4 regions of the Novosphingobium sp. HR1a genome follow, and region 2 is predicted to be linked to each of the others. Evidence: predicted binding sites of a transcription regulator. Region 2 holds the regulator's gene; each other region holds the start of a gene.
What was found. The regulator LexA, encoded in region 2, represses DNA repair genes until DNA is damaged. The targets are predictions, from matches to a motif close to GTTCCNCNCTTGTTCT.
Positions count from the first base shown of each region.

Region 1: the regulator LexA is predicted to act here: its motif matches at 4,087-4,102, upstream of HWN72_RS28360 (DUF3072 domain-containing protein).
Region 3: the regulator LexA is predicted to act here: its motif matches at 4,914-4,929, upstream of HWN72_RS10025 (S24 family peptidase).
Region 4: the regulator LexA is predicted to act here: its motif matches at 4,215-4,230, upstream of HWN72_RS27155 (ImuA family protein).

Region 1 covers NZ_JABXWS010000110.1:20,710-28,334, reverse strand. The annotation lists gene HWN72_RS28390 (catalase) at 1-2,040, shown strand, start outside; gene HWN72_RS28385 (hypothetical protein) at 2,106-2,288, shown strand; gene HWN72_RS28380 (helix-hairpin-helix domain-containing protein) at 2,353-2,541, opposite strand; gene HWN72_RS28375 (nucleoside deaminase) at 2,538-3,032, opposite strand; gene HWN72_RS31395 (hypothetical protein) at 3,297-3,653, shown strand; gene HWN72_RS28365 (plasmid stabilization protein) at 3,669-3,965, opposite strand; gene HWN72_RS28360 (DUF3072 domain-containing protein) at 4,114-4,341, shown strand; gene HWN72_RS28355 (PAS domain S-box protein) at 4,360-5,328, opposite strand; gene HWN72_RS28350 (Hsp20 family protein) at 5,975-6,451, shown strand; gene HWN72_RS28345 (Hsp20/alpha crystallin family protein) at 6,535-7,056, shown strand; gene HWN72_RS28340 (NADH dehydrogenase ubiquinone Fe-S protein 4) at 7,151-7,570, shown strand; gene HWN72_RS28335 (hypothetical protein) at 7,570-7,625, shown strand, end outside.
Region 2 covers NZ_JABXWS010000033.1:94,470-102,094, reverse strand. The annotation lists gene HWN72_RS06725 (phosphodiester glycosidase family protein) at 1-27, shown strand, start outside; gene HWN72_RS06720 (aminodeoxychorismate/anthranilate synthase component II) at 24-620, shown strand; gene trpD (anthranilate phosphoribosyltransferase) at 617-1,609, shown strand; gene trpC (indole-3-glycerol phosphate synthase TrpC) at 1,620-2,411, shown strand; gene moaC (cyclic pyranopterin monophosphate synthase MoaC) at 2,428-2,913, shown strand; gene HWN72_RS06700 (molybdopterin molybdotransferase MoeA) at 2,910-4,130, shown strand; gene lexA (transcriptional repressor LexA) at 4,231-4,923, shown strand; gene HWN72_RS06690 (ComEC/Rec2 family competence protein) at 4,972-7,221, opposite strand; gene gltX (glutamate--tRNA ligase) at 7,252-7,625, shown strand, end outside.
Region 3 covers NZ_JABXWS010000043.1:608-7,910, reverse strand. The annotation lists gene mobF (MobF family relaxase) at 1-2,920, shown strand, start outside; gene HWN72_RS10040 (hypothetical protein) at 2,984-3,232, shown strand; gene HWN72_RS10035 (DUF6961 family protein) at 3,266-3,463, opposite strand; gene HWN72_RS10030 (DUF5818 domain-containing protein) at 3,463-3,771, opposite strand; gene HWN72_RS31050 (thermonuclease family protein) at 3,762-4,187, opposite strand; gene HWN72_RS10025 (S24 family peptidase) at 4,199-4,843, opposite strand; partial or broken gene HWN72_RS10020 (DEAD/DEAH box helicase) at 5,193-7,303, opposite strand, start outside.
Region 4 covers NZ_JABXWS010000102.1:136,615-144,239, forward strand. The annotation lists gene HWN72_RS27145 (error-prone DNA polymerase) at 1-1,692, opposite strand, end outside; gene HWN72_RS27150 (DNA polymerase Y family protein) at 1,689-3,512, opposite strand; gene HWN72_RS27155 (ImuA family protein) at 3,427-4,107, opposite strand; gene HWN72_RS27160 (hypothetical protein) at 4,430-4,645, shown strand; gene HWN72_RS27165 (EcsC family protein) at 4,700-5,257, shown strand; gene HWN72_RS31685 (LuxR C-terminal-related transcriptional regulator) at 5,386-5,643, shown strand; gene HWN72_RS27175 (hypothetical protein) at 5,997-6,671, shown strand; gene HWN72_RS27180 (DNA repair exonuclease) at 6,707-7,625, shown strand, end outside.

The DNA of each region.
Region 1 (7,625 bases), on a different contig from region 2:
CAAGCAAGTGACGATAATGTCCTGACCACCAACCAGGGCATCCGGATTTCCGACAACCAGAACCAGCTCAAGGCAGGCGCGCGCGGCCCTGTCTTGCTGGAAGATTTCGTACTGCGCGAAAAGATTTTCCATTTCGACCATGAACGCATTCCCGAACGCATCGTCCATGCCCGTGGCTCTGCGGCGCATGGCTATTTCGAGGCGACCGACGACATCTCGGACATCTGCAAGGCAGCCGTCTTTGCCAAGGGCACCAAGACTCCGGTCTTTACGCGCTTCTCGACGGTTGCGGGCGGCGCAGGTTCGGTCGATACTCCGCGCGACGTGCGGGGCTTTGCGGTCAAGTTCTACACGACCGAAGGCAATTGGGATCTGGTCGGCAACAACATCCCGGTGTTCTTCATCCAGGACGCGATCAAGTTTCCCGATTTGATCCATGCCGCCAAGATGGAGGCCCAGACCGGCTATCCCCAGGCGGCGACGGCCCACGACACCTTTTGGGACTTCATCAGCCTGATGCCCGAATCCACCCACATGATCATGTGGGCAATGAGTGATCGCACCCTGCCGGCCTCGTTCGCCACGATGGAAGGCTTTGGCATCCACACGTTCCAGATGGAAAACGAAGCGGGGGACGTGACCTTCGTGAAATTCCACTGGAAGCCCAAGGCCGGTCTCCAGTCGACGATCTGGGACGAGACGGTGAAGATCGCCGGCGCCGATCCTGATCATCAGCGCCGCGATCTGTTCGAGCGGATCGACCGGGGTGACTTCCCGGAATGGGAGCTGGGCATCCAGGCTTTCGACAAAGCGTTTGCCGACAGCCTCGATTTCGACGTACTCGATTCCACCAAGATCATTCCGGAAGAAATGCTGCCGGTTCGCGTGATCGGCCGCATGATCCTCGATCGCTATCCCGACAATTTCTTCGCGGAAACCGAGCAGGTCGCCTATTGCCCGGGCAACATCGTGCCTGGCATCGGCTTTTCGAACGATCCGTTGCTGCAGGGCCGGCTCTTCTCCTACCTCGATACCCAGAAGTCGCGGCTTGGCACGGCCAATTTCCATCAGCTTCCCGTGAACGCGCCCAAATGCCCGGTAATGAATTTCCAGCGCGACGGCCAATTTCAGATGGCGGTGCCAAATGGGCGCACGAACTACGAGCCCAATGGCCTGTCTGAAGGTGCCGAGACGCGGCCCGGAGATGAGCCCGGCCCGCGCGAATGCCCCGTTACTGGCTATCGCAGCATCGCCGCTGCAACCGGGCCGGACGAGGAAGGCGGCAAGCTTCGTATTCGCGCCGAGAGCTTTGCCGACCATTATAGCCAGGCGAGGCTGTTTTTCCGTTCCCTCGCCGAGCCGGAGCAGGCGCATCTGGCTTCAGCCCTGGTCTTCGAACTCAGTAAGGTCGGCTTGGCCCATGTGCGCACGCGAATGATGGCCAACCTTGTAAATGTCGATCCCAAGCTCGCCAAGCGCGTTGCGGACGGGCTCAATATGGACGTTCCCGAGGCTTCACCATCCGCAGCGCCGGTCAAGGACATGGAGCCTTCGCCGGCGCTGCGGATCATTGAGGGTCCGCGGGCGCCAAAGTCGATTGAGGGGCGCACCATCGCAATCCTCATTGCCGACGGCTCTGATGCGGGCGTTGTCGACGAGCTGACCAGCCAGATCGGTGATGCCGGGGGCCGCCCTGTAATCGTCGCACCCAAGATCGGCGGCGCGAAGATGTCCGATGGTTCGGTGCTGGAAGCCGATTTCCAGCTCGCTGGCGGTCCCTCTGTGCTGTTCGATGCTATTGCCGTCATTCTGTCGGAAGACGGCTGCACGCAGCTTCTTAAAGAAGCGGCTGCCGTTCAGTTCGTGATGGATGCTTTCGGGCATCTCAAGGCCATCGGCCATACGGCAGAGGCACAGCCATTGCTCGACAAGGCGGGCGTTGAACCCGACGACGGTATCACCGACCTAGGTGCGACCTTCATCAAGACTGCTGCGACCCGCATCTGGGCGCGCGAACCAAAGGTCCGCATGCTGGCATAGGCATCGATTGGGAACACGTCACTCCGGCACGTGTTTTACAGTCATTCCATTCGAAGGAGAGCATCATGAGCATTGAAGGCAAAGCCAAGGAAGCTGCCGGTTTCGTCAAGGAAGAGATGAACGAACACGGCGACACCCCCGAAGCAAAGAAGAAGGCCCAGGAAGGCCGCGATCTGCGCAACGAAGGTCGCGTCGAAGACGGCAAGGCGCCCAAGACGACCGAGCCGGGCACCGGCGCCAAGGAATAAGTCTCTATTGAGCTACAGGACGCCGCCCCTCACGGGGCGGCGTCTTTGTATCTGTCAAGGTGGATCAGATCGTCAGGGCATCTTCCAGCCCATCGGCATTCCCGGCCATTCCCGGAACTTCTTCCAACTGACGCAGCGCGGTGAACGCGCCGCGATCTTCACGGTAGCGCACGATCTCAAAACCATGGCCCTTGAGCCGGGGTATCGCATCGAGCTCGTCAGCGCTCGCCGTATTCACATTGATCTGCGTCATAGGTTGCCTTGCTCCTCTAGCGGCACATCGGCGTCGGGCGGGTAATAAAGGGCAGCGCATTCTTCCCGCAGGCACCCGCCTTCAATCACGATGTCATCGCGATAGGCATCAGCGATGAACGCCAATGTATCTACATGCTTGGCCTCGAAATACATTGCATGCACATCGTCACGCCCTGCGCCATAGACAACCCTGCCGACCTTCGACCAGATCGAGGCCATCGTACACATCCCGCATGGTTGAAGCGTCGAGTAAAGCGTTGCACCGCGCAGCTCCATTTCACCGGTGTCTTCGCATCCTCGCCTGATCGCCATCATCTCTGCGTGCGCCGTAGCGTCGGGCAGTTCCTTGGTCTGGTTGCGCTCGCCGGCAATGATCTTGCCATTCAGAACAATCACGCAGCCCAAGGGAGACGTAGAGGGATTGGATCCTTTGGACCGTGCAATCTCGATGGCCTTGCGCATCCACTTTTCATCTTCGGCCTGAGACACTCTCGTCCTCCTACTCGTAAGCGAATGCGAAAAGGAGCGCTACCTGCCCCGGAAAATGGGCGTCCGGCAACGCCAGGGCCCCTTGTGGCTTCAAAAAAACTAGTATCAACAGCACGCAGATCGGCGCAACCTCGACAGGCTGGACGCTAAGACCATTCTCAGGTTGGGTTTGAAAGACTCCGCGGTCACCACCGTCGCTCCTGTCCGGTTGAGGAACGCCTTCGGCGCGGAGAGGGTTTCGCGAGAGGAGTCGTGAAAGTGAGCATGGCGAACGAACGATCATCGCCTGCCAAGGCCGGGCATCATCCCGTCACGCCTGACGGACGCTATTTCGTCGTGCGCGGACGGCTTTGGCGCACCTCCGATCCATCACTCGACCCCAACGAGCGCGAGCAGATGGTTCGGCAACTGATGGCAGCCCGGCGCGCGGTCGCGAAGGCCAGAAGGGATGGGGATATGGCGGCCGAGGATGCGGCCCACGGCGCTGTCGATCAGGTGAAACGCGCGCTAGGCGAGCGCGGCCCGGTTTGGTGGAGCGACGGTGCCCCCGATCTCAACCGCCAGATGGCGCACACCGGTCCCTATGCCGACTGGTATGCCGGTCTGAAGGCTGACGATTAAGGCGATCGCGAAAGTCTAACCACGCGATTGCTTGCGGCGCGTTTCCCAGCCTTTCTTTGCGGCGGCTGACCGTTTCTCATGGCTTTGGGACGATCCGCTTTGGCGACCGCCCTTGCGTGACGCGCTGTGGTTCTCGGGCTTGCCTCGCCCCGATCCGGACTTGTTTCCGCCACCTGATTTCTTGTTCACCGTCGCCCACGCACGGCGTTCGGCTTCCTTCTTGCCGACACCGCGTTCCTCATAGCCTTCCTCGATATGTTCGGCCTTGCGCTTCTGCTTGTCCGTGAAGCTCGACTTGTCGCCCTGCGGCATTGCTACTCTCCTGAACACTAATCCCCGAATTTTGCGAGAACGAACAACCGGCAACTTTGCGCCCTCGCTTCGTCGCAGATGCCGCCACGGGAACCGGCGGTTCATGACGCCGTTCTTAAAAAGAACAATATGGGAACATGAGATTGCCATGACCGAACAGCTGCACAATCCCAAGCTCGACGAGCATCCCGGCTCGAACACCGAAAAGAATCCCGAAGACTGGGTGTCCGGCGACGACCCGATGACGGGGGCGCAAGGCTCCTATTTGACCACGCTGTGCGAGGAAGCAGGCCAAGCGCCGCCGCCTGCCGACCTGAGCAAGGCCGAAGCGGCAAACCGCATCGACATGATCAAGGCGAGCCTCGGTCTCGACTGACCGCAAACAATTCGTTGGTCAGTGAGCGAGCTGGTCGCGGGCGAGGCATATGGTCACGACCCGCTCGCCGCCATGCCACGCTTTTTCGATCGTCCCGCCGAGTCCACGCAGAGCCGCGCACATAAGCTCGGTCCCGAAGCCCTGATCGCCATTGTCATCACTGCCACCGTATTCGCGCCAGGCGATAGTAATGGTTGCATTCGCCACGGTGATATCGACCGTGAGTTGGCCGTCGGAATGGGAAAGAGCGCCATATTTGACGGCGTTGGTGGCGAGTTCATGCAGAAGCAGCGCTAGTGACGTCGAGGCGTTAGCGCCGACGGGGGTGTCGCACTGCGCGACGGTGATCTGAGCCCCGTTTCGATAGGGCTCCAGTACCGCGCCGATGACCTCGCTTAGCGCCGCACTGGGTCGCTCCTCGCCAGGAAGGCCGAGTACAAGTTGCTGCGCAGCGCCTAGCGCGGTGATCCGACTGCTCAGGTCGTCAGCAAAGTGATCGACATCGTCGGCCCTTCGGCGGCCAACTCTGACCAACCCTTGCACGATCGAAAGCAGGTTCTTGATGCGGTGATGCATCTCGCAAACAAGGATTCGCTGATTCTCAGCATGACGAAGGCGCTCGCCGATATCACGCGCGATCTTCGACGCACCCATGATCTCGCCCGCGGCGTTGCGCACCGGCGAGATGGTAACCTCAATATAGACAAGTTCACCATCACTGCGCCGGCGCACCGTTTCGAGGCGATCAATGCGTTCGCCTGCCCGCAGTTTGCCAATGATGTCGGCTTCCTCCTGGAGCCGGTCCTCGGGGATGATGAGCGTAATGGGCTGGCCGATCGCCTCCGCGGCGGTGAATCCGAACAGCTTTTCGGCTCCCGCATTCCAGCTGGTGATGACGCCGTCGAGCGTTTTGCTGAGGATGGCGTCGCCGGAATTGTCCACCACCGAGGAAAGCCACAAACCGGCGTCGAATTTGGGATCATACATCGTCGAATGCCTCACGTTCCCTCGTTAGCGAACTTGCCAGTGGCCATTTCAAAAAAAACGTGGTGGCTGGCCACATGTGAGGCGCGGCAGTGGGCGTCAAGGACATTATAAATATAGGCGGATGCCATCGACGCCTGTCAGCCTGTTCGTGTCGTGGTCGATTAGCCATCCTTCTTGGCGCTTGTGCGTTGGTGCCGAAGCGGACCTCTCGTGATCGTCCGATCCCTGCCAGTAAACTCTCCGCTCTTGTCGATACTGAAGGATGCGCTGACAGCCTGAGGCTGACCAGCGCGCAAGTTCAAAATGCCTGCGAAGCCGAGGCCTTGATTGAGACCTTTCTCAATGGCGCAATCCTGGGGGGCGATCAGGGCTAAGACAGCAAGGCCACCAACCGTCAGAAGGGCCCGGTAAGCACGAGATTTCTTGATCTGGAGGTGAGGATTTCAATGGACCGAAGCCAGCGCTGGATCGCCGCACGGCAGACGGGGGGAGGAGCCGGACCTGCCCAAAAAAATCTCTTGAAACCCCATCCTCTCTTCTTAACTTTTTCTCGCCGGACGCTGAAAACCGGGTCTGGTGGACATTGAGAGTGCCGGCTCTCTCCGGCACGTCTCATGCCCGAATTGCTCAATAGGAGGATTTGGAAATGAGAACCACTGCTTTTGACTTTGCACCTTATCGGCGCTCAACCGTGGGCTTCGATCGGCTGTTCAATCTGCTCGAAGCCGGCACCCGCGAAGATGACGGCTATCCGCCCTTCGACATTCTGAGAGAAAGCGATGACAGCTACCGCGTAACGCTGGCGGTGGCTGGCTTCCACCCTGAGGATATCGAGGTGGTGGCCCAACAGAACCTGCTCACCGTCACCGGCAAGCGAGCCGACGACAACGGGCAGGGCGAATATCTGCATCGCGGCATTGCCACACGCGCGTTCGAGCGGCGCTTTCAGCTTGCCGACTTCGTGGAAGCCGGGGACGCCCGTTTCGAGAACGGCCTACTGAGCATCGCGCTCAAGCGAGTCGTGCCCGAGGCAATGAAGCCGCGCAGAATCGAGATCAGCGGCGGCAAGGCTGCCCAGGATCAGATCGAAGCGCCAAGGGATGAGGCCCGCGAAGCGGCCTGATCCATGATTAAAAGGTTTGCCGGCACCGCCCCCGGCGGGCCGGCAGGCCTTCACCCTTCCAGCCAGAAAAGGAGATGACCATCATGGCTTTTCGTGATCTCATTCCCTCGAGCCGGCAGGAAAACCGGCTTCCTGTCCCGGTCAGCGCCGAGCGCGACCGCGACACTAATACCCACTCTTTGCTCTCGCTCCACCGCGAGATGAACCGGCTGTTCGACGATACCCTCCGCGGCTTCGGCGTGCCCGCATTAACCGGGTTCGACCGCGCTGCTGGCTGGCCGCATGTCGAGCTCGGCGAGACTGACAAGGAAATCCGCGTCACGGCCGAACTGCCGGGTCTCGACGAGAAGGACGTCGAAATCACCGTCGAAGACGGAGCGTTGACGCTTCGTGGTGAGAAGCGGTCCGAGGTCGAAGACAAGGATCGTGGCTATACCGAGCGCAACTACGGCCGCTTTGAACGCCGTATCGGACTGCCCCAGGGCATCGAACGCGACCACGCCGCCGCAACTTTCCGGAACGGCGTGCTGACGGTCACCCTGCCAAAAACGGAGGCGGCGAACGAAAATGTCCGCCGCATCCCGGTCAATGGCAAGGCGGCCTGACGATCTGGCCCGGAACTTCGGTTCCGGGCCATCCGCCAACGATAACCACCCCGGACTAGGCGCGTCGAGCGCGCTACCACCAGATGCGCGAGCGGTGATCGAGCCGGTGCCGCGCGCGACCAATCAGGGCGGGCTCGGCGGGCGTGGACAATGGCGGGTGCGGTTCGCGCCGCGCTGGCGGCCCGTTGCCGATCCCCTGACCGGATGGACCGGCGGCGGCGATCCGCTCGAGACGATCGAGCTGCGTTTTTTAGACGCAGAGACCGCAGCGAACTACTGCCGGCGCCATGGATTGGACTTCTCGCTCCATGGCGCGCCGGGTCGCCAGCATCCGCTTCCCAGTCGCCTGCCAGCGGAACCGACGCCGGTGGTGTGCTACTGGCCAACAGGTCCGCACGCACGGTGCTGCGGCCGCTATCCGGCCGCGCTTGAAAACGCCTTGGGCTCGGGAAGCGCGGTTGGCGTCGGGATGATGGCATTTTCACATTCACCCATGATCAGAGGAGACGATTGATGCGAAAAATTCGTACAGCCGTCCTGGTCGGCGTGGCGGCGGTCGCCGCCATCGG
Region 2 (7,625 bases):
GAGAAAAGCGCAAAGGCGAAGTCATGATCCTCGTCATCGACAATTACGACAGCTTCACCTGGAACCTGGTCCATTACGTGATGGAACTGGGCGCCGAAGTGGAGGTCGTGCGCAACGACGCGCTCAGCGCAGGCCAGGCCATTTCCAGCGGTGCGAAGGGCTTCCTGATCTCGCCCGGCCCCTGCACCCCCAACGAGGCGGGCATCAGCCTCGACCTCGTCGGCGCGGCAGCGGATGCGGGGATGCCGCTCCTCGGCGTGTGCCTCGGCCATCAGTCGATCGGCCAGTATTTCGGCGGCAAGGTCGTGCGCGGCGGGCTGATGCACGGCAAGACCTCTCCTGTCACGCATGACGGCACCGGAGTCTTCGCCGGGCTGCCCTCGCCCTTCACCGCGACGCGCTATCACTCGCTGATCGTCGAGGATATCCCTGAGACGCTGGTGGTGAACGCCCGCTCGGACGACGGCCATGTCATGGGCTTCCGCCATGCGAGCCTGCCGATCCACGGCGTCCAGTTCCATCCGGAAAGCATCGCCACCCAGCACGGCCATGCCATGCTCGCAAACTTCCTGCGCACTTGCGGTATCGAGGCCAAACTGCCGGAACGGCTGAGCGCATGACCCTTCCCGACCCTCTCCACCCGATCGCCGAGGACGAGGCCCAGGCAGCCTTCGCCGCAATCCTCGACGGCGAAATGCCCGAATCCGAAATCGCCGAGTTCCTCGTCGCCTTGTCGGATCGCGGCGAGACCGCCAGCGAAATCGCGGGCGCGGCTCGCGCCATGCGTGAGCGGATGATCCCGGTGAAGGCGCCCGCAGGCGCCATCGACGTCTGCGGCACCGGCGGCGACGGCTTCCACACCCTCAACGTCTCGACCGCCGTTTCTCTGGTGGTCGCGGCTGCGGGCGTCCCCGTCGCCAAGCATGGTAACCGCGCTGCCAGTTCCAAAGCGGGCGCCGCCGATACCCTCGAAGCGATGGGGCTGAACCTCGACCGCGCCGTCGAGACTGCAGAATCCACGCTCGCCGAAATCGGCATCGGCTTCCTGTTCGCCGCGCGCCACCACCCGACGATGGGTCGGCTGATGCCGCTGCGCAAGTCGCTAGGCCGCCGCACGATCTTCAACCTGATGGGGCCGCTGGCGAACCCGGCGCAAGTCTCGCGCCAGCTAGTCGGCATCGCACGCCCGGCTTATGTGCCGATCTACGCCGATGCCCTGCTGCGGCTTGGCACCGAGCACTCGATGGTCATTTCCGGTGATGAGGGCCTCGACGAGTTGAGCCTCGCAGGCGGCAACGAAGTCGCGGATATTCGCGGCCGGGAACTGTCGATGCGCCGCGTCGCTCCGCAGGATGCCGGTTTACCGACGGCCGCAGTCGATGCCATTCGCGGCGGCGACCCCGCCTACAACGCCCGTGCCCTCAACGACCTGCTGATGGGCGCTCCCGGCGCCTATCGCGACGCCGTCCTGTTCAATGCCGCAGGCGCGCTGCTTGTGGCCGGTGAAGTGGACACCTGGGCCGAGGGCGTCGAAGAAGCGGCAGAAACGATCGACAAGGGCCTCGCCAAGGCTTTGCTCGACTGCTGGATCGCGGCAACCCGTGCCTGACGAGGATTCCATGTCCGATAAACTTACCGAAATCTGCGATACCAAGCGCGAGGAGGTCGCCGCCCGCAAGCCGCTGGCCACGATCGCCGATCTCGACGCCCGCGCTGCCATGCAGACGCCCCCTCGCGGCTTCGAGGCGGCACTGCGCGCCAAAGCCGCGACCGGCTACGCCTTGATTGCAGAAATCAAGAAAGCATCGCCTTCCAAAGGATTGATCAGAAGCGACTTCCAGCCATCACAGCACGCGGTCGCCTATGAGCGGGGCGGCGCCGCGTGCCTGTCCGTGCTCACTGATGCTCCCTACTTCCAGGGCCACGAGGATTTCCTCATCCAGGCCCGCGCCGCCTGCGGCCTTCCGGTGATCCGCAAGGATTTCATGGTCGATCCCTGGCAGGTCGCGGAAGCGCGCGCGATCGGTGCCGATGCCATCCTCATCATCGTCGCCGCACTGGACGACGTGCTGATGGCGGAAATCGAAGCCGCTGCGACCGAGCGTGGCCTCGACTGCCTCGTCGAAGTTCACAACGAATCTGAAATGGAGCGTGCAAGTCGTTTGAAATCGCGCCTTATTGGTGTGAATAACCGTGACCTGCGACGTTTCGCCACCGATATCGGCACGACTGAGCGCCTCGCCCCGCTGGCGCCGGCAGGCACGCTGCTGGTGAGCGAAAGCGGCATCAACGTCCATGCCGATCTGGTACGCCTGTCCTCGTGCGGCGCCCGGACATTCCTCGTCGGCGAAAGCCTCATGCGCCAGAACGACATCGAGGCAGCCACGCGCGCGCTACTAACCGGAGCCTGAACGCCATGGGTTCGCGATGAGCAAGTCCCTCACTCACATCGACCCGGACGGCAACGCGCACATGGTCGACGTTGGCGCCAAGGCCGAGACGCAGCGCATCGCCGTGGCATCCGGACGCATTTCCATGAGCGCGGATGCCCTTGCCGCGATCCGCGCCGGGAATGCTCCGAAGGGTGACGTGCTTGGAACCGCGCGCATTGCTGGCATCATGGCGGCCAAGCGGACGGCCGATCTCATCCCCATGTGCCACCCGCTGCCGCTCGATGCCGTAAACCTCGACTTCGCTTTCGAGGATAATGCTATCCGCGTCATCGCGAAGGCTTCGCTGACCGGTCGCACCGGGGTAGAAATGGAAGCGATAACAGCAGCTTCTATCGCACTTGTCACAATTTACGACATGGCCAAAGCGCTCGACAAGGGCATGGTCATCGGAGACATCCGCCTGGTCGAGAAAATCGGCGGTAAATCAGGCCATTGGAAGATGGACGGATGGACTGAATGAACGGCTCCGCGCCGCTCTCTCTGGAGGAGGCACAAGCTCGCCTCCTCGCGCTCGTCACCCCGCTGTCGATAGAGCGTGTCGATATCGAAGGCGCGCTCGGCCGTTTCCTGGCTGAACCGCTGCACGCCAGACGCACGCAGCCCTCCGCAAATCTGTCAGCCATGGACGGCTACGCCGTCACGGCAGGCGACATGCGCGGCCCCTGGAGGATCGTCGGTGAAAGTGCCGCCGGGCATCCTTATGTCGGCCCGCTCTCGCAAGGAGAGGCAGTCCGAATTTCGACGGGCGCGATGCTGCCGCCCGACGCGGCGGCCGTCATAATCCAGGAAGACCTGACACGCGAGGGCGCGAACCTTATACTCTCGGGCGAGCCGCCCGCACCGGCGCACAAGCACATCCGCCATTGCGGGATGGATTTTGCCCAGGGCGTGGAAGTCCTGCCCGCTGGTCTGCACATCGCGCCCGCGCAGATGGCGCTGGCGATCGCGGCCGGCCATACGCACCTTCCCGTGCATCGCACACCGCGCCTGACCGTGATCGACAGCGGCGACGAACTCGCCTCCGATCCGGAGCGCTGTGCACCGCACCAGGTTCCCGCCAGCAACGGCGCGATGCTGACGGCCATGGCGCGTTCGCTGGGCGTGGATGCGCGGCGGATCGGCCCGGTGCCCGATACGATCAAGGCAATAACCTCCGCTTTCGAAGCATCCGCCGATGCCGACCTCATCGTAACGAGCGGCGGCGCTTCGGTCGGCGATCACGACCTCATTCGTCCGGCACTCGAAAGCTGGGGCGCGGGCATCGATTTCTGGCGTGTCGCGATCAAGCCCGGCAAACCAATCCTAGTCGCCACCCGCGACGTGGCAGGACGCCGTCAGATCGTGCTGGGCCTGCCGGGCAATCCGGTCTCCAGCTACGTCACCGCTTACCATTTCCTGCTCCCCGTCCTGCGCGCGATGCAGGGGGCTGCGCGCCCCTTGCCCATGCGGCTGACAGCCCGGCTGGCCATGCCGCTGCACCCAAGCGGCCGTCGCCGGGAATTCCTGCGCGGTTGGTGGGACGGAGAAAATGTGACGGTAAGCCCGCTGCAGGACAGCGGCGCCCTGTCGTCCCTGGCGGCAAGCAACGTGCTGGTCGATCGGTCGGCGCTGGCCGGTCCGGCACAGGCTGGTGAAGAAGTCCGGATATACTTGCTCCAGAACGGCGGTATTGCCTGAAGTATCGGCAATTGGTTGCTTGATTGTTCCCTCAATGTTCACTACCAGAACAAACGCGATCAGGGTTTGCCTGGTTCGGAGGTCACGAGAAGGCAGCGACATGTTGACGCGCAAGCAGCACGAATTGCTCCGGTTCATCCAGGTCCGGCTTGAGGAGACAGGCATCTCCCCCAGCTTCGAGGAGATGAAGGAGGCGCTCGACCTCAAGTCCAAGTCCGGTGTTCACCGACTGATTTCCGCACTGGAAGAACGCGGCTTCATCCGCCGCCTTCCCAACCGTGCACGTGCGCTCGAAGTCTTGCGCCAGGCCGATGACACGGGAAGCAAGGCCCTGCGTCCTTCTGCAGCGAACAGCAATGATGGATTGGCGCGTCCGCAGACGCCGCGTCGTTCCGTCGAAGCCGCCAACGACGTTATCGAGATCCCGCTGCACGGGCGTATTGCCGCAGGTGTGCCGATCGAGGCTCTCGAAGGACAGTCCATGTTGCCTGTCCCTGCCGCCCTGCTTGGCTCCGGCGAGCATTACGCGCTCGAGGTCTCCGGCGACTCGATGATCGAGGCGGGCATTCTGGATGGTGATTTCGCCCTCGTGAAGCGCACGAATGCCGCTCGCGACGGCGAGATCGTCGTTGCCCTGATCCGCGGGGAAGAGGCCACCCTCAAGTACCTTCGGCGCGAGGCGGGAATGGTGCGGTTGGATCCCGCAAATGCCGCTTACGAACCGCAGATTTACGGTGCGGACGAAGTGGAAGTCCAAGGCAAGCTCGCCGGCCTGCTTCGACGGTACAACTGACACGGCCACGCTGCGCCATGAAGGCCTTGGCGCAGCAGCAACCGGTAATTACTGCGATTTGCGCGGCGCAGGAGCATTCCTGTAACGGTGAACAGGCCGGGGACGCCACCAGCCGTGTTCACCTTGGGTCTGGGCTACCGTATCGATACGGGCCTTGCCCAGATATACCGCCAGCCCGCCAGTCTGCCCAAGCGATCCTCGATCGGCCTTGAACCAGCGCGGCTTGCAACTGCGCGGCAGCCAGCGATCCGATATGACGATGTCGCTGCGTTCGCATGCAGCGGCGAGCGACCGTTCCGCGACGGCATCGCGGCCCCGCGAAACCAGCACATGCCACGTGGTGCCGGAGCGTCTGACCGGCAAGGCGCAGAAATCACGGTTGCAGCGGGCACCCGGGAACTTGTCGAACGTGACCGGGTCTGCCTCGATCCCGGCGAATTCCATGAGATTGTCCCGGGCGTAGCCGCTTTCGCTGTTTCGAAGCAGGTAAAGCCGTTTCCCGCCATCTTCGACCAGCCCGACATGGCGACCATCTCCGGACACCAGCATGTCCGCCGCCGGTGCGGTCGCCAGCAAGAACACACCGACCGAGGCGATCGGTAGCCCGGCCCAGCGAATGCGGCCGCTCCAAAGGCCCATCCACAGACCTCCCGCGACGAAAAGCAGGAATGCCCAGGTGTCTGTACCGGGAAGCAGGTTCACAGCGCCCGGTCTCGACGCGAACCAGCGGGCCAGGCCGACCAGCAGGTCTATCGAGATTCCGGCGAGCCACCAGACCGGCCCGCCCAGCCCGGCGATATCGAGGACCAATGCACAAGCCAGCAAAGGCATCACGACAAAGGTAGACAGCGGAATTGCCGCCACGTTGGCCAGCGCTCCATACACTCCGGCGCGGTGGAAATGATACAGGCCGATCGGCATGAGCGCGAGGTCGATGACCACGCCCGTCAGCAGCAGGAGGGAAAGATGGCGAAGCCCGGTCATGGCAAGCCCTTCGTCGCGCGGTCCAAGGAAGTGCCGCACGGGCTTGGCCGTACTGACGGCGATCAGCGCCAGGACCGCGCCGAAGCTCAGTTGGAAGCTCGGCCCGATCACCGCCTCCGGCCAGAGCAACAGGACGCAGAACGCCGCCACCGCAAGCATGCGCAGGGACAAGGGCTCCCGCCCCAAAGCCAGTGCGATCAGGACCAGGAGGGAGCCGATGCAGGACCGAACGGTCGGAACTTCCGACCCGGAAAGCAAAGTGTAAGCGACGCCTGCAGCGGCCCCCGCACCGGCCGCGACGACCGGCAGCCTCACCCTCAGGGCCACCCACGGGAACAGCGCCAGCAACCGGATGACCAGTAGATAGACCGCCCCGACCATCGCGCTGACATGCAGGCCGCTGATCGAGAGCAGATGCGCCAACCCCGAGTCGCGCATGGCCTGGTCGTCAGCCTCCGTAATGCCGCCGCGATCGCCGGTGACGAATGCAGCGGCGATGCCCGCTCGTTCGTCCCCGATGCGGGCGCGAATATGGTTCGTCAAAGATTGTCGGATATCCAGCAATCCCCACTCGCTTCGCTTGCCTTTCCGGACGACCTTCACCTCACCTGTGACCGAACCGCTCGCGGCGATGCCTGTGAACCAGGACGTGCGCGCAAAGTTGTAGGCGCCGGGCAGCATGGGCGGCGCCGGCGGCATCAACCGTGCCCGGAAAGCCACCAGATCGCCCACCGCGATCCCGGTCGTCGATCCCTTGCCGGGAACGTTGAGCCGGACCTTGATCGCGTTGCCGGGCGAAGCGTCATGGCCGGAGCCGCTCAGGGGGTCACGCATGGCCAGCAGCAACCTGTCGCGTCCCAAGGCCGGCTGCGATTCGATCGCCAGAACCTGCGCGCTGAAATTTCCCGATAGCGGGCGCTCGATGGCGGGTTGTCCCACCAGTTCGGAACGCGCCCAGACGACGAGGCAACCGGCAACCACCACCAGCGGCAACAGCGACAACGCCCGACCGAGATGCGGGTAAACCACGCGCAAGGGAAAGGATGCATAACAAATTGCACAAATTGCAACAAGAGCGCCGCAAAGGCCTGCCCAAGCAGGTGCCGAAGGCAGCCAAAACCACGCAATTATGCCGGTTGCGAAGGCCACCGTCACCCATGGTGCGCGTTCGAATTCCGCCCCGGAAAGAAATCGCTCGACGACTGCCAAAACCCTCGACAAGAGGCCCTTGGCGGTCCATGGCCCATGCTGCAATGCAGCGGTTCCGGGGCTTTCCGGAGGCGGAATTTCACAAGTTGCGGCGTGGGTCCCCATTGCCGCCAATAGGACAGGAAGGTCGGGTAGATGGCAAGCGGTAGTGCATCGGGCGAAGCGACTGGCAAAAAGGCCGTCGTAACGCGCTTTGCTCCTTCGCCGACCGGTTACCTTCATATCGGTGGCGCTCGTACGGCACTGTTCAACTGGCTGTTCGCGCGCCGTCATGGCGGCAAGTATCTGCTGCGTATCGAGGATACCGATCGCGCCCGTTCGACGGAACCCGCGATCGACGCGATCTTCGACGGCTTGTCCTGGCTGGGCCTCGACGGTGACGAGGCGCCGGTGTTCCAGTTCGCCCGCTCGGACCGTCATGCCGAAGTCGCTGCGCAGCTGATGGAAAACGGCCACGCCTATCGCTGCTACCTGACCCAGGAAGAACTCGCCGAGCGCCGCCAGAAGGC
Region 3 (7,303 bases), on a different contig from region 2:
TGTCCGCACGGCTGGCGGCGCTGCTAACTACTTTGCCGCTGACAATTACTATACCCGCGCCGATGCCGAGAGATCTGGTCAATGGCTTGGCAAAGGCGCGGAGGCGCTTGGACTGCGAGGCGTTATCGAAGCCTCGCAGTTCGAGGCCGTGCTCAAGGGCATGCTGCCCGATGGGAGCCGTGTCGGGAGCGACAACAGGGCGCATCGCGCCGGCACCGACCTCACATTCTCGATGCCCAAGAGCTGGTCCATCCTTGCCCTCGTCGGCGGCGACAGGCGTATCCTCGATGCCTATGGCGCTGCCGTCCGCGAGACTCTGGTCTGGGCTGAGAAGAATCTCGCCGAAACCCGCATGGAGGTCCGAGGCAAGGAACGGGTGGTCGCGACGCGCAATCTCGTGATCGGGCTTTTCCAGCACGATACGAACCGCAATCAGGAGCCCAACGCGCACTTTCACGCCGTGGTTGCCAATGTAACCCAGGGGCCCGATGGCAAATGGCGAGCGCTGAGAAATGACAAGATTTGGGAGCACAACACGCTGCTCAATGCCATGACCATGGCGCGCTTCCGCTTGGCCGTAGAAAAGCTCGGCTACCAGGTTGGGGAATACGGCAAGCATGGCAATTTCGAAGCGGTGGGCGTTCCCAAACCCGTTCGTGATGCCTTCAGTTCGCGCCGTGCCGAGATCCTCGACAAGCTTTCGACGATGGAAGGCAAGGGCATCGCGGCGCGCAATGCGGCCAATCTGATGACCCGGGCGGACAAAGGGCCGGTGGCAGACCGCCAGGCTCTCGTGAACCAATGGCGCGAGGCAGCAGCACAGTTGGGCTTTGATCCGAGGCTTGTCATTTCACAGGCCAATGCACGGGCCGCCACCGACATTGGCTCCGTCTCCGGAATTGGAAATTCAGTACGATCGATCGGCCAGCGCGCGCGCCTTTTGGCTGCGACCTTTGCGGAGCATCTGGGACTACGTCAGGGCGACCCGCTTGTGCCTCGCGACATGGGGCGCCGGACGCCCGAGCAGATCGCGGCCGTTCATGCGGTCGCATCGGCGATCAGGCACTTGGGCGAGCGCGAGGCGGCCTTCTCGCGGACCGAGATATATCGCTCAGCGCTAGGCTTCGCGTTGCCCACAACTCTTGCCGATATCGAACACCGCGTCGACCAATTGCTGCGCCAGGGCCACCTGCAAAAAGGCAAGGGTGCAGATCGCAATCTTGTCACAACCCGCGATGCAATCGGGCTCGAGCAGCGCATCATTGCGGCCGTCGAAGGTGGCCGGGGACATGGGACTGCGGTGGTCGAAGCTGATGTGGCTGGAGGGCGGCTACAGGCGCTATCTCAGCTCAAATATGGCCTGACCTTGAACACTGGGCAGGAGGGGGCAGGGCGCCTGCTTCTTGCTTCGCATAACCGGATTGTCGCTATTCAAGGCGTAGCTGGCGCCGGCAAGAGTACCGTCCTCAAACCCGTTGCCGACATCTTGCGCGAGGAAGGCAGGTCCGTGCTCGGGCTCGCAGTCCAGAACACGCTCGTGCAGATGCTTGAACGTGACACCGGCATTCCGTCGATGACGGTCGCGCGCTTCTTGCGCCAACATCGGGACCTTCTGGAAGGAGCAGACCAGGCGAGGCTTGGCGAGGCTCGCGCGTCTTTGCGCGGCACCACGGTGCTGCTCGACGAAGCCTCGATGGTCGGCAATGCCGACAAGGAAAGGCTCGTGCGTCTCGCCAATCTGCTCCAGCTCGACCGCTTCGCCAGCATTGGGGACAGGAAGCAATTGGGCGCTGTCGATGCCGGCAAACCCTTCGACGTCATGCAGAAGGCAGGCGTCGAAACGGCCACCATGAACACCAATCTCCGTGCCCGCGATAAGGCGCTGCGCGATGCCCAATATGCAGCGCAGGGCGGACATATCGACGAGGCCTTGCGGCATCTCGGTCCGCAAATCGTCGCTTCAGGTAATACAGCTGCCGTCGACGCCGCGGCGGCCTGGCTATCGCTTTCGCCTGCTGAGCGTGAGGTGACCGCGATCTATGCGTCGGGTCGCAATTTGCGCGGACAGGTGAATGACGCCGTTCAGACCGGGCTCAAGGCCAATGGAGAATTGGGACCGGGTTCTTTGCGGCTGAATGTCCTGTCGCGCATCAACCTGACGCGTGAGGAAATGCGCTATGCGCGCAGCTATGCGGCCGGCATGGTGCTCGAAGTCGACCGCCGGCAAAGGGGGCAGGGGCTGCAGAAGGGCCGCTATGAAGTGGTCGAAACCGATCCGACCCGCGAACGCGTGATGCTGCAGAACGAGCGGGGCAAGCGCTTTGAATTCCGGCCGGGCCAAATGCGACCGCAAGGTGAGCAGGATCCACTGCGCCTGTTTGAGGTTCGCCCACTCGAGATCCACGATGGCGACCGCATTCGCTGGACGGCGACCGATCACAAGCGCGGCCTGCTCAACGCCGATCAGGCGCGCATCGTGGAGGTTGATGGGAAGGGTGTTACGGTGAAAACCTCCCTTGGCGCCGAACACCGGCTGGGGCTGGGCGACCCCATGCTCGAGCGTCTTGATCTCGCTTACGCGCTCAACGCGCACATGGCGCAGGGCCTGACCTCCGACCGCGGGATTGCCGTCATGGACAGCCGCGAACGCAATCTTGCCAACCAGCAGACATTCCTCGTGACGATAACCCGCCTGCGCGATGGTCTGACCCTGTTTGTCGACAATGCGGGCAAGCTCGAAGCAGCTGTTGAGCGCAATCCGGGAATGAAACGCTCGGCGCTCGAAACGGTCAATCAGCTGCGGGATGCGGCTGCATCCGGGCTGGCGAAGGACAAGGTGCCCGATCGTTCGCAAGAACCGGCTCGCAAGCCGCCCGAACTCGATCGCTCGATCACCAAGCCCTTCGAAATCGGGATCTGACACAGCGCCTATCCGCATGGGTGCATATGGTACCGGTTGACTGTTAGTTCTGTTTTTGTTCTCATGGCAACTATGTCCCGAATCGCCGATGCAATCCTGTTCACGCATATCGAAGTCGCGCTTGCGGTTGCGTCTGAAGCAACGCTTGTCGGGCTCGGCGCTGACGATCCGCGAACCCAGCGCAATGCTCGTCTCGATCTCGCGCGCCATCTGGTCGAAAGGATGCAGGGCTTGGAGATTGAAGGTGGGACGAATGCAGGCAGGAGCACTCAGCCCACTCTCTTTCCGGGCGATCTATCGCCGATAGGCTAACCGTTGTTGAAACTTGGCTGAGGCCGTTCTGGTCTATTGAAGCTGGTTCGGGCCATCCTTGCCCATCAGCTCTGCCACGCGTTGGGCGATGGCTTTCCAAGTGGCGATGCCCGCCTCGTCCCGTGCCAGTGCGAGCACGCCGATCTGCTCGGCAACATGAAGCGGTGCATTTTCACCGTGGGTCTTCAGGACCTGGTTGGCACAAGCCCAGAGTTCCCAATCGCTCAGCATCAGCCGAGACGTCCAACAAGGCCGAGGAAGAACGCGATCAAACCATAGCCCACGACACTGCTGGCGAGGAGCAGTTCAATATTGAATTTGGAGCGAGGAGGGCGGGGTTGTCCTGCTGGCCAGATCTGATCGCAGATGAGCTCGTTGAACCCGGCGCGCCGTCCGCAGACTTCCACTTCGCATCCGAGCAACCGGCGTGCTCCACGCCCGGTGTCGAGTTCCCACACGCCGCCTCCCGAATGGAGTTCTAGTCCGAAGGGGCCTTCGGCAAGACGGCCTGTCAGATTGATCTCCGGGCTTAGCGGCATGCAGGCCCTTTCCAGTAGCGATCCCAACGCAGCACCGTGCGTGTCTGGATCATCGAACAGGAGAGATCGGCTCCGCTCGGCAGTCGGCACCAGGCAGCCGTCCGGTTGCCGCCTGCCGAACCTTCCGACCGGCACGTCAATCTCGGTCCGCGAACTACGACGTGCCCTGTCGAGATGGTCCCGCTAGGGCCGCCAAGGAGATCGACGAGCGCGTCGCGCGCTTCGATAGCCGACGCGTCGGGACACGGCTGGTTGGTCCGGCATGTCCCGTCCATTTCGCGCGCTGCAATCCCGGCGATGCGGACATGGGGGCCTTCGGCGCACCATATGGGCCCATCGCCATCCCAGACATGCGTGGGTGTGCAGGTAAAGGTCTGGCCGGCAGCGACGATCGAGGCAGCGAGTAGGGCAAGCATTGGCGAGCTACCTAGCGAAGCGCGCGGCCGAACCAAAGCACGCGGCCGACAATATTGATCGTCCGCTTCTCCAGTCCGCGCCAACTGGGATAGGCCGGATTGTCGCTGAGCACCGAGACCCGCTTGCCTTGCGGCTCGATTGCGACCCGCTTGACGCTGAGCATGTCGTCCATGCGCAGCACATAGATCCCGTCGCGCAGCCGCGACTGCCCATCATTGAGATCGACCATGACTTCATCGCCGTCATGCAGCGTTGGCTCCATCGAATCTCCGTGCACGGCGATGATCGAAAGGCTCGTCGCCTTGCTTGCGGTCAGGCGGCGCAGCCACTTCTCGTCGAACCCGAACTGGGCGCATTTGGATTCCATCTCGGCCAAAGCGCCGTGCCCTGCCGAGGCTTCGACATCGAGAACCGGAACATGGACCAGTTCGACGACCGGGCCGGAACGCCGCTCGGGCGCGCCGAGGATCTTCTCGTCTACTCCGAAAAAGCGGGCGAGCACGGAGCGGTCCTGCTCGTCCAGCTGCCGGGGACTGCCGCGACGGATGTATTGCTGGATGTAGGCCGCATTGCGTCCAAGAAGGCGGGAGATCGAGGTGTAATTACAGCCTCGTTGCTGGATCAGATCGTCCAGGGCTTTGCGTGCATCTTCCATCGCTGCGGGTCCTATCGCATCCGTCTAGGAAATTCGATCCTAGACTCTAGGAAGCCTTCCTAATAAGAACATAACAAGAACGCAAGCGGAAAGCGAGTCGAAGGCGATGGAGCTCCTGGACCAGATTGAGGGCTATTTGGCGCGAAGCGGTACGAAGGCCAGCATGTTTGGTAGGCAGGCCGTCGGCGACCCACGGTTTGTTCAGGATCTTCGCGAAGGGCGTCGGCCGAGGCGCAAGACGTATGACAAAATTCTAGCCTACTTGGCGACAATGAATACGACTATTGACCACTCGCCCGATTGAGATCGAGCGGAGCGTACGCCTCAGTCGCTAGTCCAAGGGTTCAACTTAATCGCTACCGATTACGCGCAAGCGCATGCCCCTGGTTTCCAGCAGATAGGTCTCTACGCCGGCGACAAGATGCAGCCCCTCTTCGGAGATGGCGCTCCGCGAAAGACCGGGCTGAACGATGCGCACGTCGAACTCGTAGCGATAGTCCTGCCAACTCGCCTTGAGCTTTTTGAGGAACGCTGGCGTTCCGAGTTCGAAGCGTGTGCTTTGCCCCTTATCGAGGCGCAGCTTCTCGCGTTTGAGCATATGGGTAAACATGCGATTGGGACGATCCCGCCAGCGTGCGGACTTCTGCGCCTGGCCACAGACTTCGTAGAGATCCTTGACCCGAGCGCCGGGCTGATCGGCACTGGAATACTTGCAGTGGAAGAGTGTGACCTGGACCAGGCCTTCGGTAACGCGCAGCGAAACCACGTCGGCGATCTCACCTGCGCCGTCATCGTCGAACACAAGATCGTAGGCGTCGCAATCGGCGAGCAACGTGTCGATTACGTGCCGTTGGACGGAGTCCGCCCGCTTTTCCAAGCCCTGCGCTTCGGCACGAATGTTGATCTTGGACCAATCCCAGGCCTCGATCTGGTCCGCAGGATAGGGCTCGACGGAAACACCGTCCGGCAAGGAGTAGAGATGACTGTAGATCAGAAGCGAACCATCACCAAAGTCGATTTGGGGAGAATCGTCGCCGAAGGATTCGGACAATGACTTGACCTTGCCCCCGACCTTGATGCTGGTTTTCGGACCGGACTTTTGCGGATAGCGGGCGCCGCCCTCGCTGAACACAATCTCGAATTCCGCGGTGTGCGCCTCGCTGCGCACGGCAAACCTAAGTGGCCCGGTCCGTTCGTGGTCGAGCAGCTCGATGTCGCATTCAGTGAACAGGACGGGCTCGTCGTCAAAGCTGATTTCGATCCGATCCTCGATCTGGGTCAGCAGCGATTCCGGCCAGTGGATCGCCACCGGAGGAACGTCCGGCCGGGCACTGATCTGGCGGGGACGCATCGCGCTCTTGAAAACCCCGTCGGTCGTGATCCCTGGGTCGTTTACGGCCTGGCCAATGTCCGCGCACCATTCGACCCAGTCGGTGAGGTCGCGAACAGGCGCAATGGACCAGAACTTGCCCTTCGCAGAGCAGCCGCGGGAGGTCGGCACTCCGCCCAGAAAGCCAGTTGCAAAGACATTGTTCTTGATCCTGGACTGCGATTTGGCGTTGTCGAGCCCATCGGCGACGTCGACGCCCATGTACATGGAATAGCGGACGCCGCGCCCCTGATGGTGCGTCAGGCCGAGGTTCCGAAGGATCAGGCGGTTGAAGCCATGAAGACTGCGGAATACTTCCTCGCCCTCGACACGCCGCGTCGTCTCACCACAGACAGCCTTGGCCAGTCTATCGTACGGGCCCTTTGACGAACTGCTGATATAGAGCAGCCCCTTCACAGGATCCCAGTGCATCATATGCAGATCCCAGACCACATTGATTGCGTGTTGGGCGGTCGTCCAACCGGCCAGTTCCTCCGAACGCGTGACGAAGATGGCGACGCGCTGGTGCGGATTGACCTTCATGCCGAGATAGACGCCGGCGTTGTAAAGGTCCTCGGCGCGTAGCGGCTCCCAGGAATCGCATGACGTACGATAGACGACAGCATTCATCTTGGGTTCGAGTGTCTGCAAGGGAATGTCACTGAGGTCGCCGACAAACCCTTTGAACATCTCGGCGCGGCGAACTTGTCGATCGATTTTGGCAGTGCTTAGCGCTTCAACCAGCGCATTCCAGTCAGCGTCCTCCGCGTACAGCTTTGCCAGCGACCGGTCGATGTCGTCCACGCCGGTGTTGGCGATCACGGTGGCGTCGCCCAATCGCGGATCCTGCCGGGTAAAGCGGCCCACGAACTGGATTGTCACCGCAATGCTCTTGTGCGGATCGTGCAGCGCAGCGATCTTGAGTTCGGGCAGGTCAAATCCTTCGCCCAGCATGTCGACGCAGACGATGATCCTGCTGTCGAAACGCCGGAGCGCAGCGAGATTGTCGCGGCGGTCCCTTGTCGATTGCTGGCTGTGAACGATGACTGGCCGAAACTCGGGGTACATCGCACTGTAGATCTGGTGCAGTT
Region 4 (7,625 bases), on a different contig from region 2:
CATGGCGTAGACGTCGGGATCATCGCTCTGCAGGTCGGCAAGGCCGACTCTCAGACCCTTGCTTTCCTCCAGCATGTTGAAGGCCCGGTTCAGGCATCCCAGCATGCCAAGACCCAGCACATCGACCTTCATCATCCTGAGCGCATCGATGTCGTCCTTGTCCCACTCGATGATCTGGCGGTCGGCCATTGCTGCGGGCTCGATCGGCACCAGATCATCGAGGCGATCGTGCGTGAGCACGAAGCCGCCGGGATGCTGGCTCGACTGGCGCGGCACGCCGATCAGCTGGCGCGCGAGGTCGAGTGTCAGGCGCAGCCGCCGATCCGACATGTCGAGATTGAGTTCCTCGGCCTGCTTCTCGCCCACGCCTTCGGCTGACCAGCCCCAGACCAGCCCTGCCAGCGACGAGGTCAGGTCCTCTGGCAGACCCATGGCCTTGCCGACATCGCGCACTGCACCGCGCGCGCGAAAGCGGGTGACGACCGCGGTCAGCGCCGCCCGGTCGCGCCCGTAGGTATCGAAGATCCACTGGATGATTTCCTCGCGCCGCTCATGCTCGAAATCGACGTCGATGTCGGGGGGCTCGCGCCGCTCGCCCGAGACGAAGCGCTCGAAGAGCAACTCGTGCTTGATCGGATCGATCGAGGTGACGCCGAGCACGAAGCAGACGCAGGAGTTGGCGGCCGATCCCCGGCCCTGGCACAGGATGCCGCGGCGCCTCGCCTCGGCGACGATCGAATGGACGGTGAGGAAGTAGGGCGCGTAGTTCAGCTCGGAGATGAGTTTCAGCTCATGGGCGATCTGGTCGCGGTAGTCCTGCGGAGGATCGCCGCCGAACATGGCGCCCAGCGCCTCGCGCGCCATTGTCTCCAGCGCCTGCTGCGCGGTCAGCCCCTCGATCACCTGCTCCTGCGGGTAGTGATAGGTGAGGTCGCCAAGCGAGAATGTGCAGGCCTCGGCGATATCGACGCTGGCGCGCAGGGCATCGGGATAGGCGGCGAAACGGCGCTGCATTTCCTCCGCAGACTTGAGCGCGCGGTCGGCATTGACCTCGCGGCGATAGCCAAGGTCGTCGACCCGGCAATTGTGCCGGATCGCGGTCACCACATCCTGCAGCAGCCGGGCATCGGGCGCATGGTAGAGCACGTCGCCGGTGACGACGGCGCGCACCCCGGCCTCCCTCGCCTGGCGCGCCAGCGCGTCGATCCGCACGGCATCGCCCGGGCGGCGGCGCTGGAACAGCGCCATATGCGCGCGCCTGCCATAGACGGACCGCAGATCGACGAGCGCTGCAGCATTCTCGGCATCCGCCTCGTGCGGCAACAGAATGGCGATCACGCCCTCGGACCAGGCTTTGAGCTCATGCCAGTGCAGCAGGCACGCCCCCTTCCCAGCCCGGCGTTTGCCGATGGTGAGGAGGCGCGTGATCCGCGACCAGGCTTGCCGGTCAGTCGGATAGAGCAGCAGACGGCGACCGCAGGACAGATCGACCCGGGTGCCGGCGATAAGGCGTACCCCGGTGGCCTTCTCCGCCTCCCAGGCGCGGACCACCCCGGCGACACTGCCAAGGTCGGCAATGCCGATGGCGGAATACCCGAGCTTCGCCGCGACCGAGAACAGCTCGTCCGGGCTCGAGGCGCCGCGCAGAAACGAGAAGTGCGTCAGCACCTGAAGTTCGACGTAGGCGGTCATGCGAAGACCCCGTGCATCCACCACGAGAGATCGCCGGTCTCGCCGGCAACGCCGTCGCCGCGGCGGAACACCCAGTAGCGCCCGCCCCCCTCGTCCTCGACCCGGTAGTAGTCGCGCACGGCCCAGACTTCACCGTTGCGCCGCCACCACTCGCCATGGATGCGCTCGGGCCCGTCGCCGGCCACGACCGTGTAGGACCGTCCGCGCCATTCGAAACGGCGCGGAGGCTGATCGGGCAGCAGTGCGATGACGCGCGACAAGGGCTCGGGCCGCGCGAACAACCGCACCGGCCGCTGCCACGCCGGCCAGGAGCCGGCTGTCGCGATCGGGCTGGTCGGCCTCACGGCACGTTCGGGCACATGGCTCTCGACCGGCGCAATGCGGAAAACCGCGCCCTGTCCGATCCTGCCTGCCACGACGTCGACCAGGCGCGCCGGATCGCGCACCGTACTTTCCCCAGCGAGGATCGCCCCCAGGTTCTCGGCATCGAGCGGCTCGGTATGCGGCGCCAACAGCCTGAACTGTTCAAGACCCATGCCAGGATCGATGCGCTCGATTCTGAGCTTCAGGAGGCGCAGCAGGTGCGCCACCTCACGGCTCGGCCGGGAAGTGCCGATCGTCACCACCTGCTCGCCGCCGTCGATCCGTAAGGCGCAAAAGCGCAGTGAGCGCGCGCCCAGGCCTTTGCGCTGCAGCACCTCTGCCAGATCCCTCAGCAGGTCGTGCATGACCTGAGCAATCGCTTCGGCCGTGCCGATCGGTTCGAGCAAACGACGCTCGACCGCCGGGGTGACGATATCCTCACGCGGCGTGATCGGCTCGGCCTTCCCGCCGAGCGCCTGATCGAGCCGATCGATGGCGGCGAGACCCAGCCTGCGTGCCAGGGGCCCGCGCGCGACGGGCAGCAGGTCGGCAATCGTCTCGAAGCCGAACTTGCGCGCGGCGACGAGAGCGCCGCTTTCGAGGCGCAGCGCCGCGACCGGTAGCGGCGACAGGGCTTTCAGCACGCCGCCGTGCGGGATGATCCCAATATCCTCGCGGCCGTAGCGGGCCAGCGCGTGCGCGGCGCCCGGGGTCTCGGCGATCGCGATGCGCGCCGTGAAACCGGCTCGGCGACAGAAGGCGTGGAGACGCTGGCAGAAGCGTTCCTCCCCGCCATGAAGATGCGCGGCGCCCGTCAGGTCCAGCCAGACCCCGTCAGGCGGCGCGACCGCGACGATCGGCGACCAGCGGCGAATGCCCAGCAGCGCGAGGTGGTCGAGCAGCGCCGCGTCGGCCTCAGGCTCCGCCACGCGGAAATCGAGATCGGAAACGAGCGCACGAGCGTGCGTTGCCGCCATGCCGACATGGATGCCCAGCGCTCTTGCCGCCGGACAAGCCGCAACGATCTCGTCGCGGCGGCCGACCTTGCCGATGAGCGCCAGCGGGGCAGCCATGACCTGCGGTGCATCGCCCGCCTCTTGCGATACCACTGAAGAGACCGTCCGCTTGAACGGATGCTCTGCCGTCTCGGAGCGCCGTCCCAGTTCGCGCATCGGCGGCTTGGCGTGCAGCGGCAGCGCCGCGATCTCGCGCTCGACATCCAGGCGTGTGCGGTCCTCGCCCCTGACGGCGCCCTGCCCTCCTGCGTTCTGCCGCTCGCGAGCCCAGCGCGCACCCGGTCGCCATCCGCCCCCGCGAGGGACCGAGCAGGCACCGGGATTGTCGTCGACGGGAAGCTGGAGTGCGCGCGGCTCAGGCCGCGGCGCGGCGAACCGGTCCTGCCGTCTCAGCCGTTCGATGGCCAGGAACGGCAGGAACAGCGAGACGACCCGTCGCATCGCATCCCTCCACGATCAGGGAAAAGCCCTCGCCGCCGCGCTGGCGTGCGAGTTCGACCAGCCAGCGCGGGCGTCCGACGCCGGCGACGCCGAGCCGCTCGGAGGGCGCACTGGATATGCGCCAGCGCGTCCAGGCCGCCGAAGGGTCGGCAAACGGGTCACGATCCCGCCCGCGGTGACGCCGCAGCAGGAGCACCGGAATGTCGGCCTCGGCAGCCGCAAGCTGCAGGCGGCGGGTGGCAACCATCGAAACCTTGCTGGCTTCAGCGACGACGGCCGCCGGCGTTCCATCGCGTAACGCATCCTCGACCACGGCGAGTAGCGCCGCATCGTCGCGCGGCTGCGCGTGGATGACGTCTGCGGAAGCCAGGCCCGCCTGTTCCAGGCCCGGTGCGTACAGGTCATTGCGGCAGCTGACCCACAGGACCGGTGCGGCGGAGCAGCGGGCTTCGCGCGCGGCGATGCCGGCAAGGAACAGCGTAGCCGCGGCATCATCGACCAGCGAGCAGGTCAGCGCGGTCGCTTCATGCAGGGCGCCGGCGCGCAGGCCACCGGATCCGAGGCGGCCATCCAGAGCATCCATACCAAAAGGCATGGTCCGATGATCAGCCAGCGGGGTCGCCAGCGTGCGGAGGGCATCGATGCCCGGATGCGTAAGCGATGAAACTAAGGACATGGTGATTCTTTGAAAGACTCAGAAATGTTCCTTTTATGTTCTCACTTGGGGGCCGGTACGGTCAACCGGTTTGATGGACGAGCGGATTGCGACATGGGGACAAGCCTGTGCACACGACGCATACCTGCGGGCTTCGCAAATCCTAAGCCGCCCCGGACTGTTGGTTTGGAAGCGGCAATAAAGGAATGCGTATGGGAACAAACTGGATGCGGCGAACGATGCAGTTCAAGTTCGAGGTTCGATGACGATGACTCTGGGAAATTCCTGCGCAGCGTTCAACGACGAGGAGGTCGCGGAACTTCGCGCCATTGCGAAAAACTATCGCGAGGCGAGTGGGCCGGTGGTGAAGCTGTCGAACATGCTGGGCAACAAGATCGAAAGCGCGCTCAGCAAAGTGCCGGAAGGCTGGCAGGCCGCCGTCGCGCAGGCGACCGACATTGCCCTGCGCACGTCCTAGGCCGCTGCCAGCGGAACGCAGGCCGAGCCGGAATCGCGTAGCTACCTCAACACCGTGCTTGCCAAATGCGCGGGAGACCGCTGGCATCAAGTCGCATCGTCGGTCAGCGGCGCCATCGGCGGCGTCGGCGGCCTGACGACGCTGGCGCTGGATCTTGGCATGACGACCACGCTCATACTGCGCTCGATCCAGGAGATCGCGATCGGCTATGGCGAGGACATCGGTAACGAGGCCGTCCGTCTGCAATGCATCGGTGTGTTCGGCTTCGGCGGCCCGCTGAGCGAGGACGACGACGTCGACACCGGCCTGTTCGGCGCAAGGCTGGCGCTGCGCGGCAAGACGCTTGAAGCGATGCTGCGTGTCGTCGTCCCGCGTCTGCTGCCAACCGTTACCGCCGAAGCCGTAGCCAAGTCGATGCCGCTGGTGAGCGCGGCGGTCGGCGCGGTGCTGAATCCAGCCTTCACTTCGTATTACCAGACGATGGCCCACGTCCACTTCCGCCTGCGCAAGCTGGAGCGCGATCACGATCCTGAAGCCGTTCTCGCCTGTTTCGCGCGCGTCCTGACCGGCATTCGCCAACAACCACACAAACCGAAGGACGAATCCAGGTGAAAGCGCCGGCCTCCCGACACGCTATATCCTCTGTCCTGGAATTTTCCCGGATGTAAGCTGCGAGACAATCTTTGCCTTACGTCCCAGGGCAGGAAAATCATCGCGCGTTTGAGATTCGGGACAATCCTATGGCGGTCGACCCGCTGGGCCGGGCAGCGCAAAAGCTGGTATGGTCCCCGCGTCATCGCCGCTGTCTCCGCCCTGCTCATCGGCGCGAGCGCGAAATGCTGGCCCCCATGGCGCAGGGTTACACCAACAAGGAGATGGGACCGATGCTCGGCATCTCCGACCGCACGGTGGACGACCACCGCGCCGCGATCATCACCAAGACCCGCACCAACGGCACCGCGCAACTGATCGCCCTGTCCCGCGGCGAATCAACCTGAAGACGCCCGATCCGGGGTTTGCCCAGATGGCCCACTGGCTTGCGACACGCCATTTGAAGGCAGACGTTTCCCGAGGGAGACACCAGGCTTCCGAAGCCGCCCGCCGCTTTCACTCACCCGGTGCGAAGGCTGAGCTGAGGCGGCCCGGGAAGAGCCTGCTTGCCCCGGCTTTGTCACATGGAATTTCCAGATCGCGTAAACCTTCTGGAAAACCGTAATTTCCCCGGATCGACGCGGCGGCACTTAACAGCACACAACGGCATCCAGGAGCGCCACAGCGACGTCACAGCTGCCGCGACCGGAACTGTCACACTGTGCCCCGATACCGATCCCGCAACTGCCAAGGAGCCTCCATGCCGCACGACATTCCGCCGACCGACGGCCGCAACTCCACGCCGATAGACCACGCGATCGCCGGAGCGGTCTATCCCGTCCTCGTCGCCGTCGCCGGGGCACAGGCAGCGCGGACGATCACTTTCGAGAACCTGGTCCTCGACGCCCGCCAGCTGCTGACTGGGCAGGAACACCCGATCCACGCCCAAATCGCGACGAGCATGGGCCGCCGCCTCGAAGTGCTGCGCGGTCATACGCAGGCGTACCGGTATCCCGACCTGACAACCCTCGTCGTCAATAAGAAGGGCGAAAACCCGCTGCCCGACGTGTTCGTGCGGCAGGCTCACGCGCGCGCGTTTGACTGGTCGTCGGTGGACCCACGGTTCCTCGCCGGGCTGGGGATCGACGCCGACACCGGTGAGCACCTCCAGCGCCGCAGCGAGGAGGAGGCGAAGAACGTGATGGCTGCCCATTGGCGCGATCACGGCAAGTCTTACAGCCCGGACATGACCCGGCACCGCTCGGCGATCATCAGGGCGCTCATGCTGGGCAATGACCCCGCCGACGTCTTCGCCGCGATCGACCGGTGGCTGCGCGGACAGGACGGGCCGGTTTCGGCGCAGGTAATCGGAATGCGGCCGGCCAAAGCATCCTCGACCGCTTCTGTCGTAGCCCCGGCGCACAGGCCCCGCTAGACGACACCCCTAAACCCCAGCGGACACCGGACCTCATGCGCTTCATCCACACCGCCGACTGGCAGCTCGGCAAACCCTTCGGCCGCTTCGATGCGGAGACGCGCGCGGCGCTGACCGAGGCGCGGTTCGATGCCATCGACACGCTGGGCAAGGCGGCGGCGCAGCATGGCGCAGGCCATGTCCTCGTCGCCGGGGACGTGTTCGACACCGAGGGGCCGGACGAGCGCACCGTGGTTCAGGCCGTCTCCCGCATGGGAGCCCACGCCTGCCGCTGGTGGCTGCTCCCCGGCAACCACGATTTCGCCCGTAACGGCGGCTTGTGGGACCGCGTGAGGAAGCGCGCCGGCGCGAATGTGACGGTCCTGTCCGAACCCGCGCCGCATGAGATCGAGGACGGCGTGTGGCTGCTGCCCGCGCCGCTGCTCCACCGCCACACGCTCGACGATCCGACCGAGGCGTTCGCCCGCATGGAAACGCCCGGCGCGCGGCTGCGGATCGGGCTGGCGCATGGCTCGATCCGGGGCTTCGGCTCGCAGGGGGACACCAAGAACCTCATCGCGCCCGACCGCGCGCGGCTGTCCAATCTCGACTATCTGGCGCTGGGCGACTGGCACGGCACGCTGCAGGTCGATCCGCGCACCTGGTATTCCGGCACGCCCGAGACCGACCGCTTCCAGCCCGGCCGCGACGATCCCGGACAAGCGCTGCTGGTCGATCTGGAACTCGGAAAGGTGAGCGTCACGCCGCTGCCCACCGGCCGCTTCCGCTGGCTGTCGCGCGACTGGCCGGTGGCCGACGCGATCGGCTTCGCGGCGCTGGCCGAAGACCTCCTCGCCGCCTGCGAGCCTGCCGCCACGCTGCTGCGCCTGACGCTTTCCGGCATCGTCCCGCTGACCGACCGCGTGGCGATGCTCTCGCGCATCGAGGACGACCTGACGCACCGGTTGCGCCATC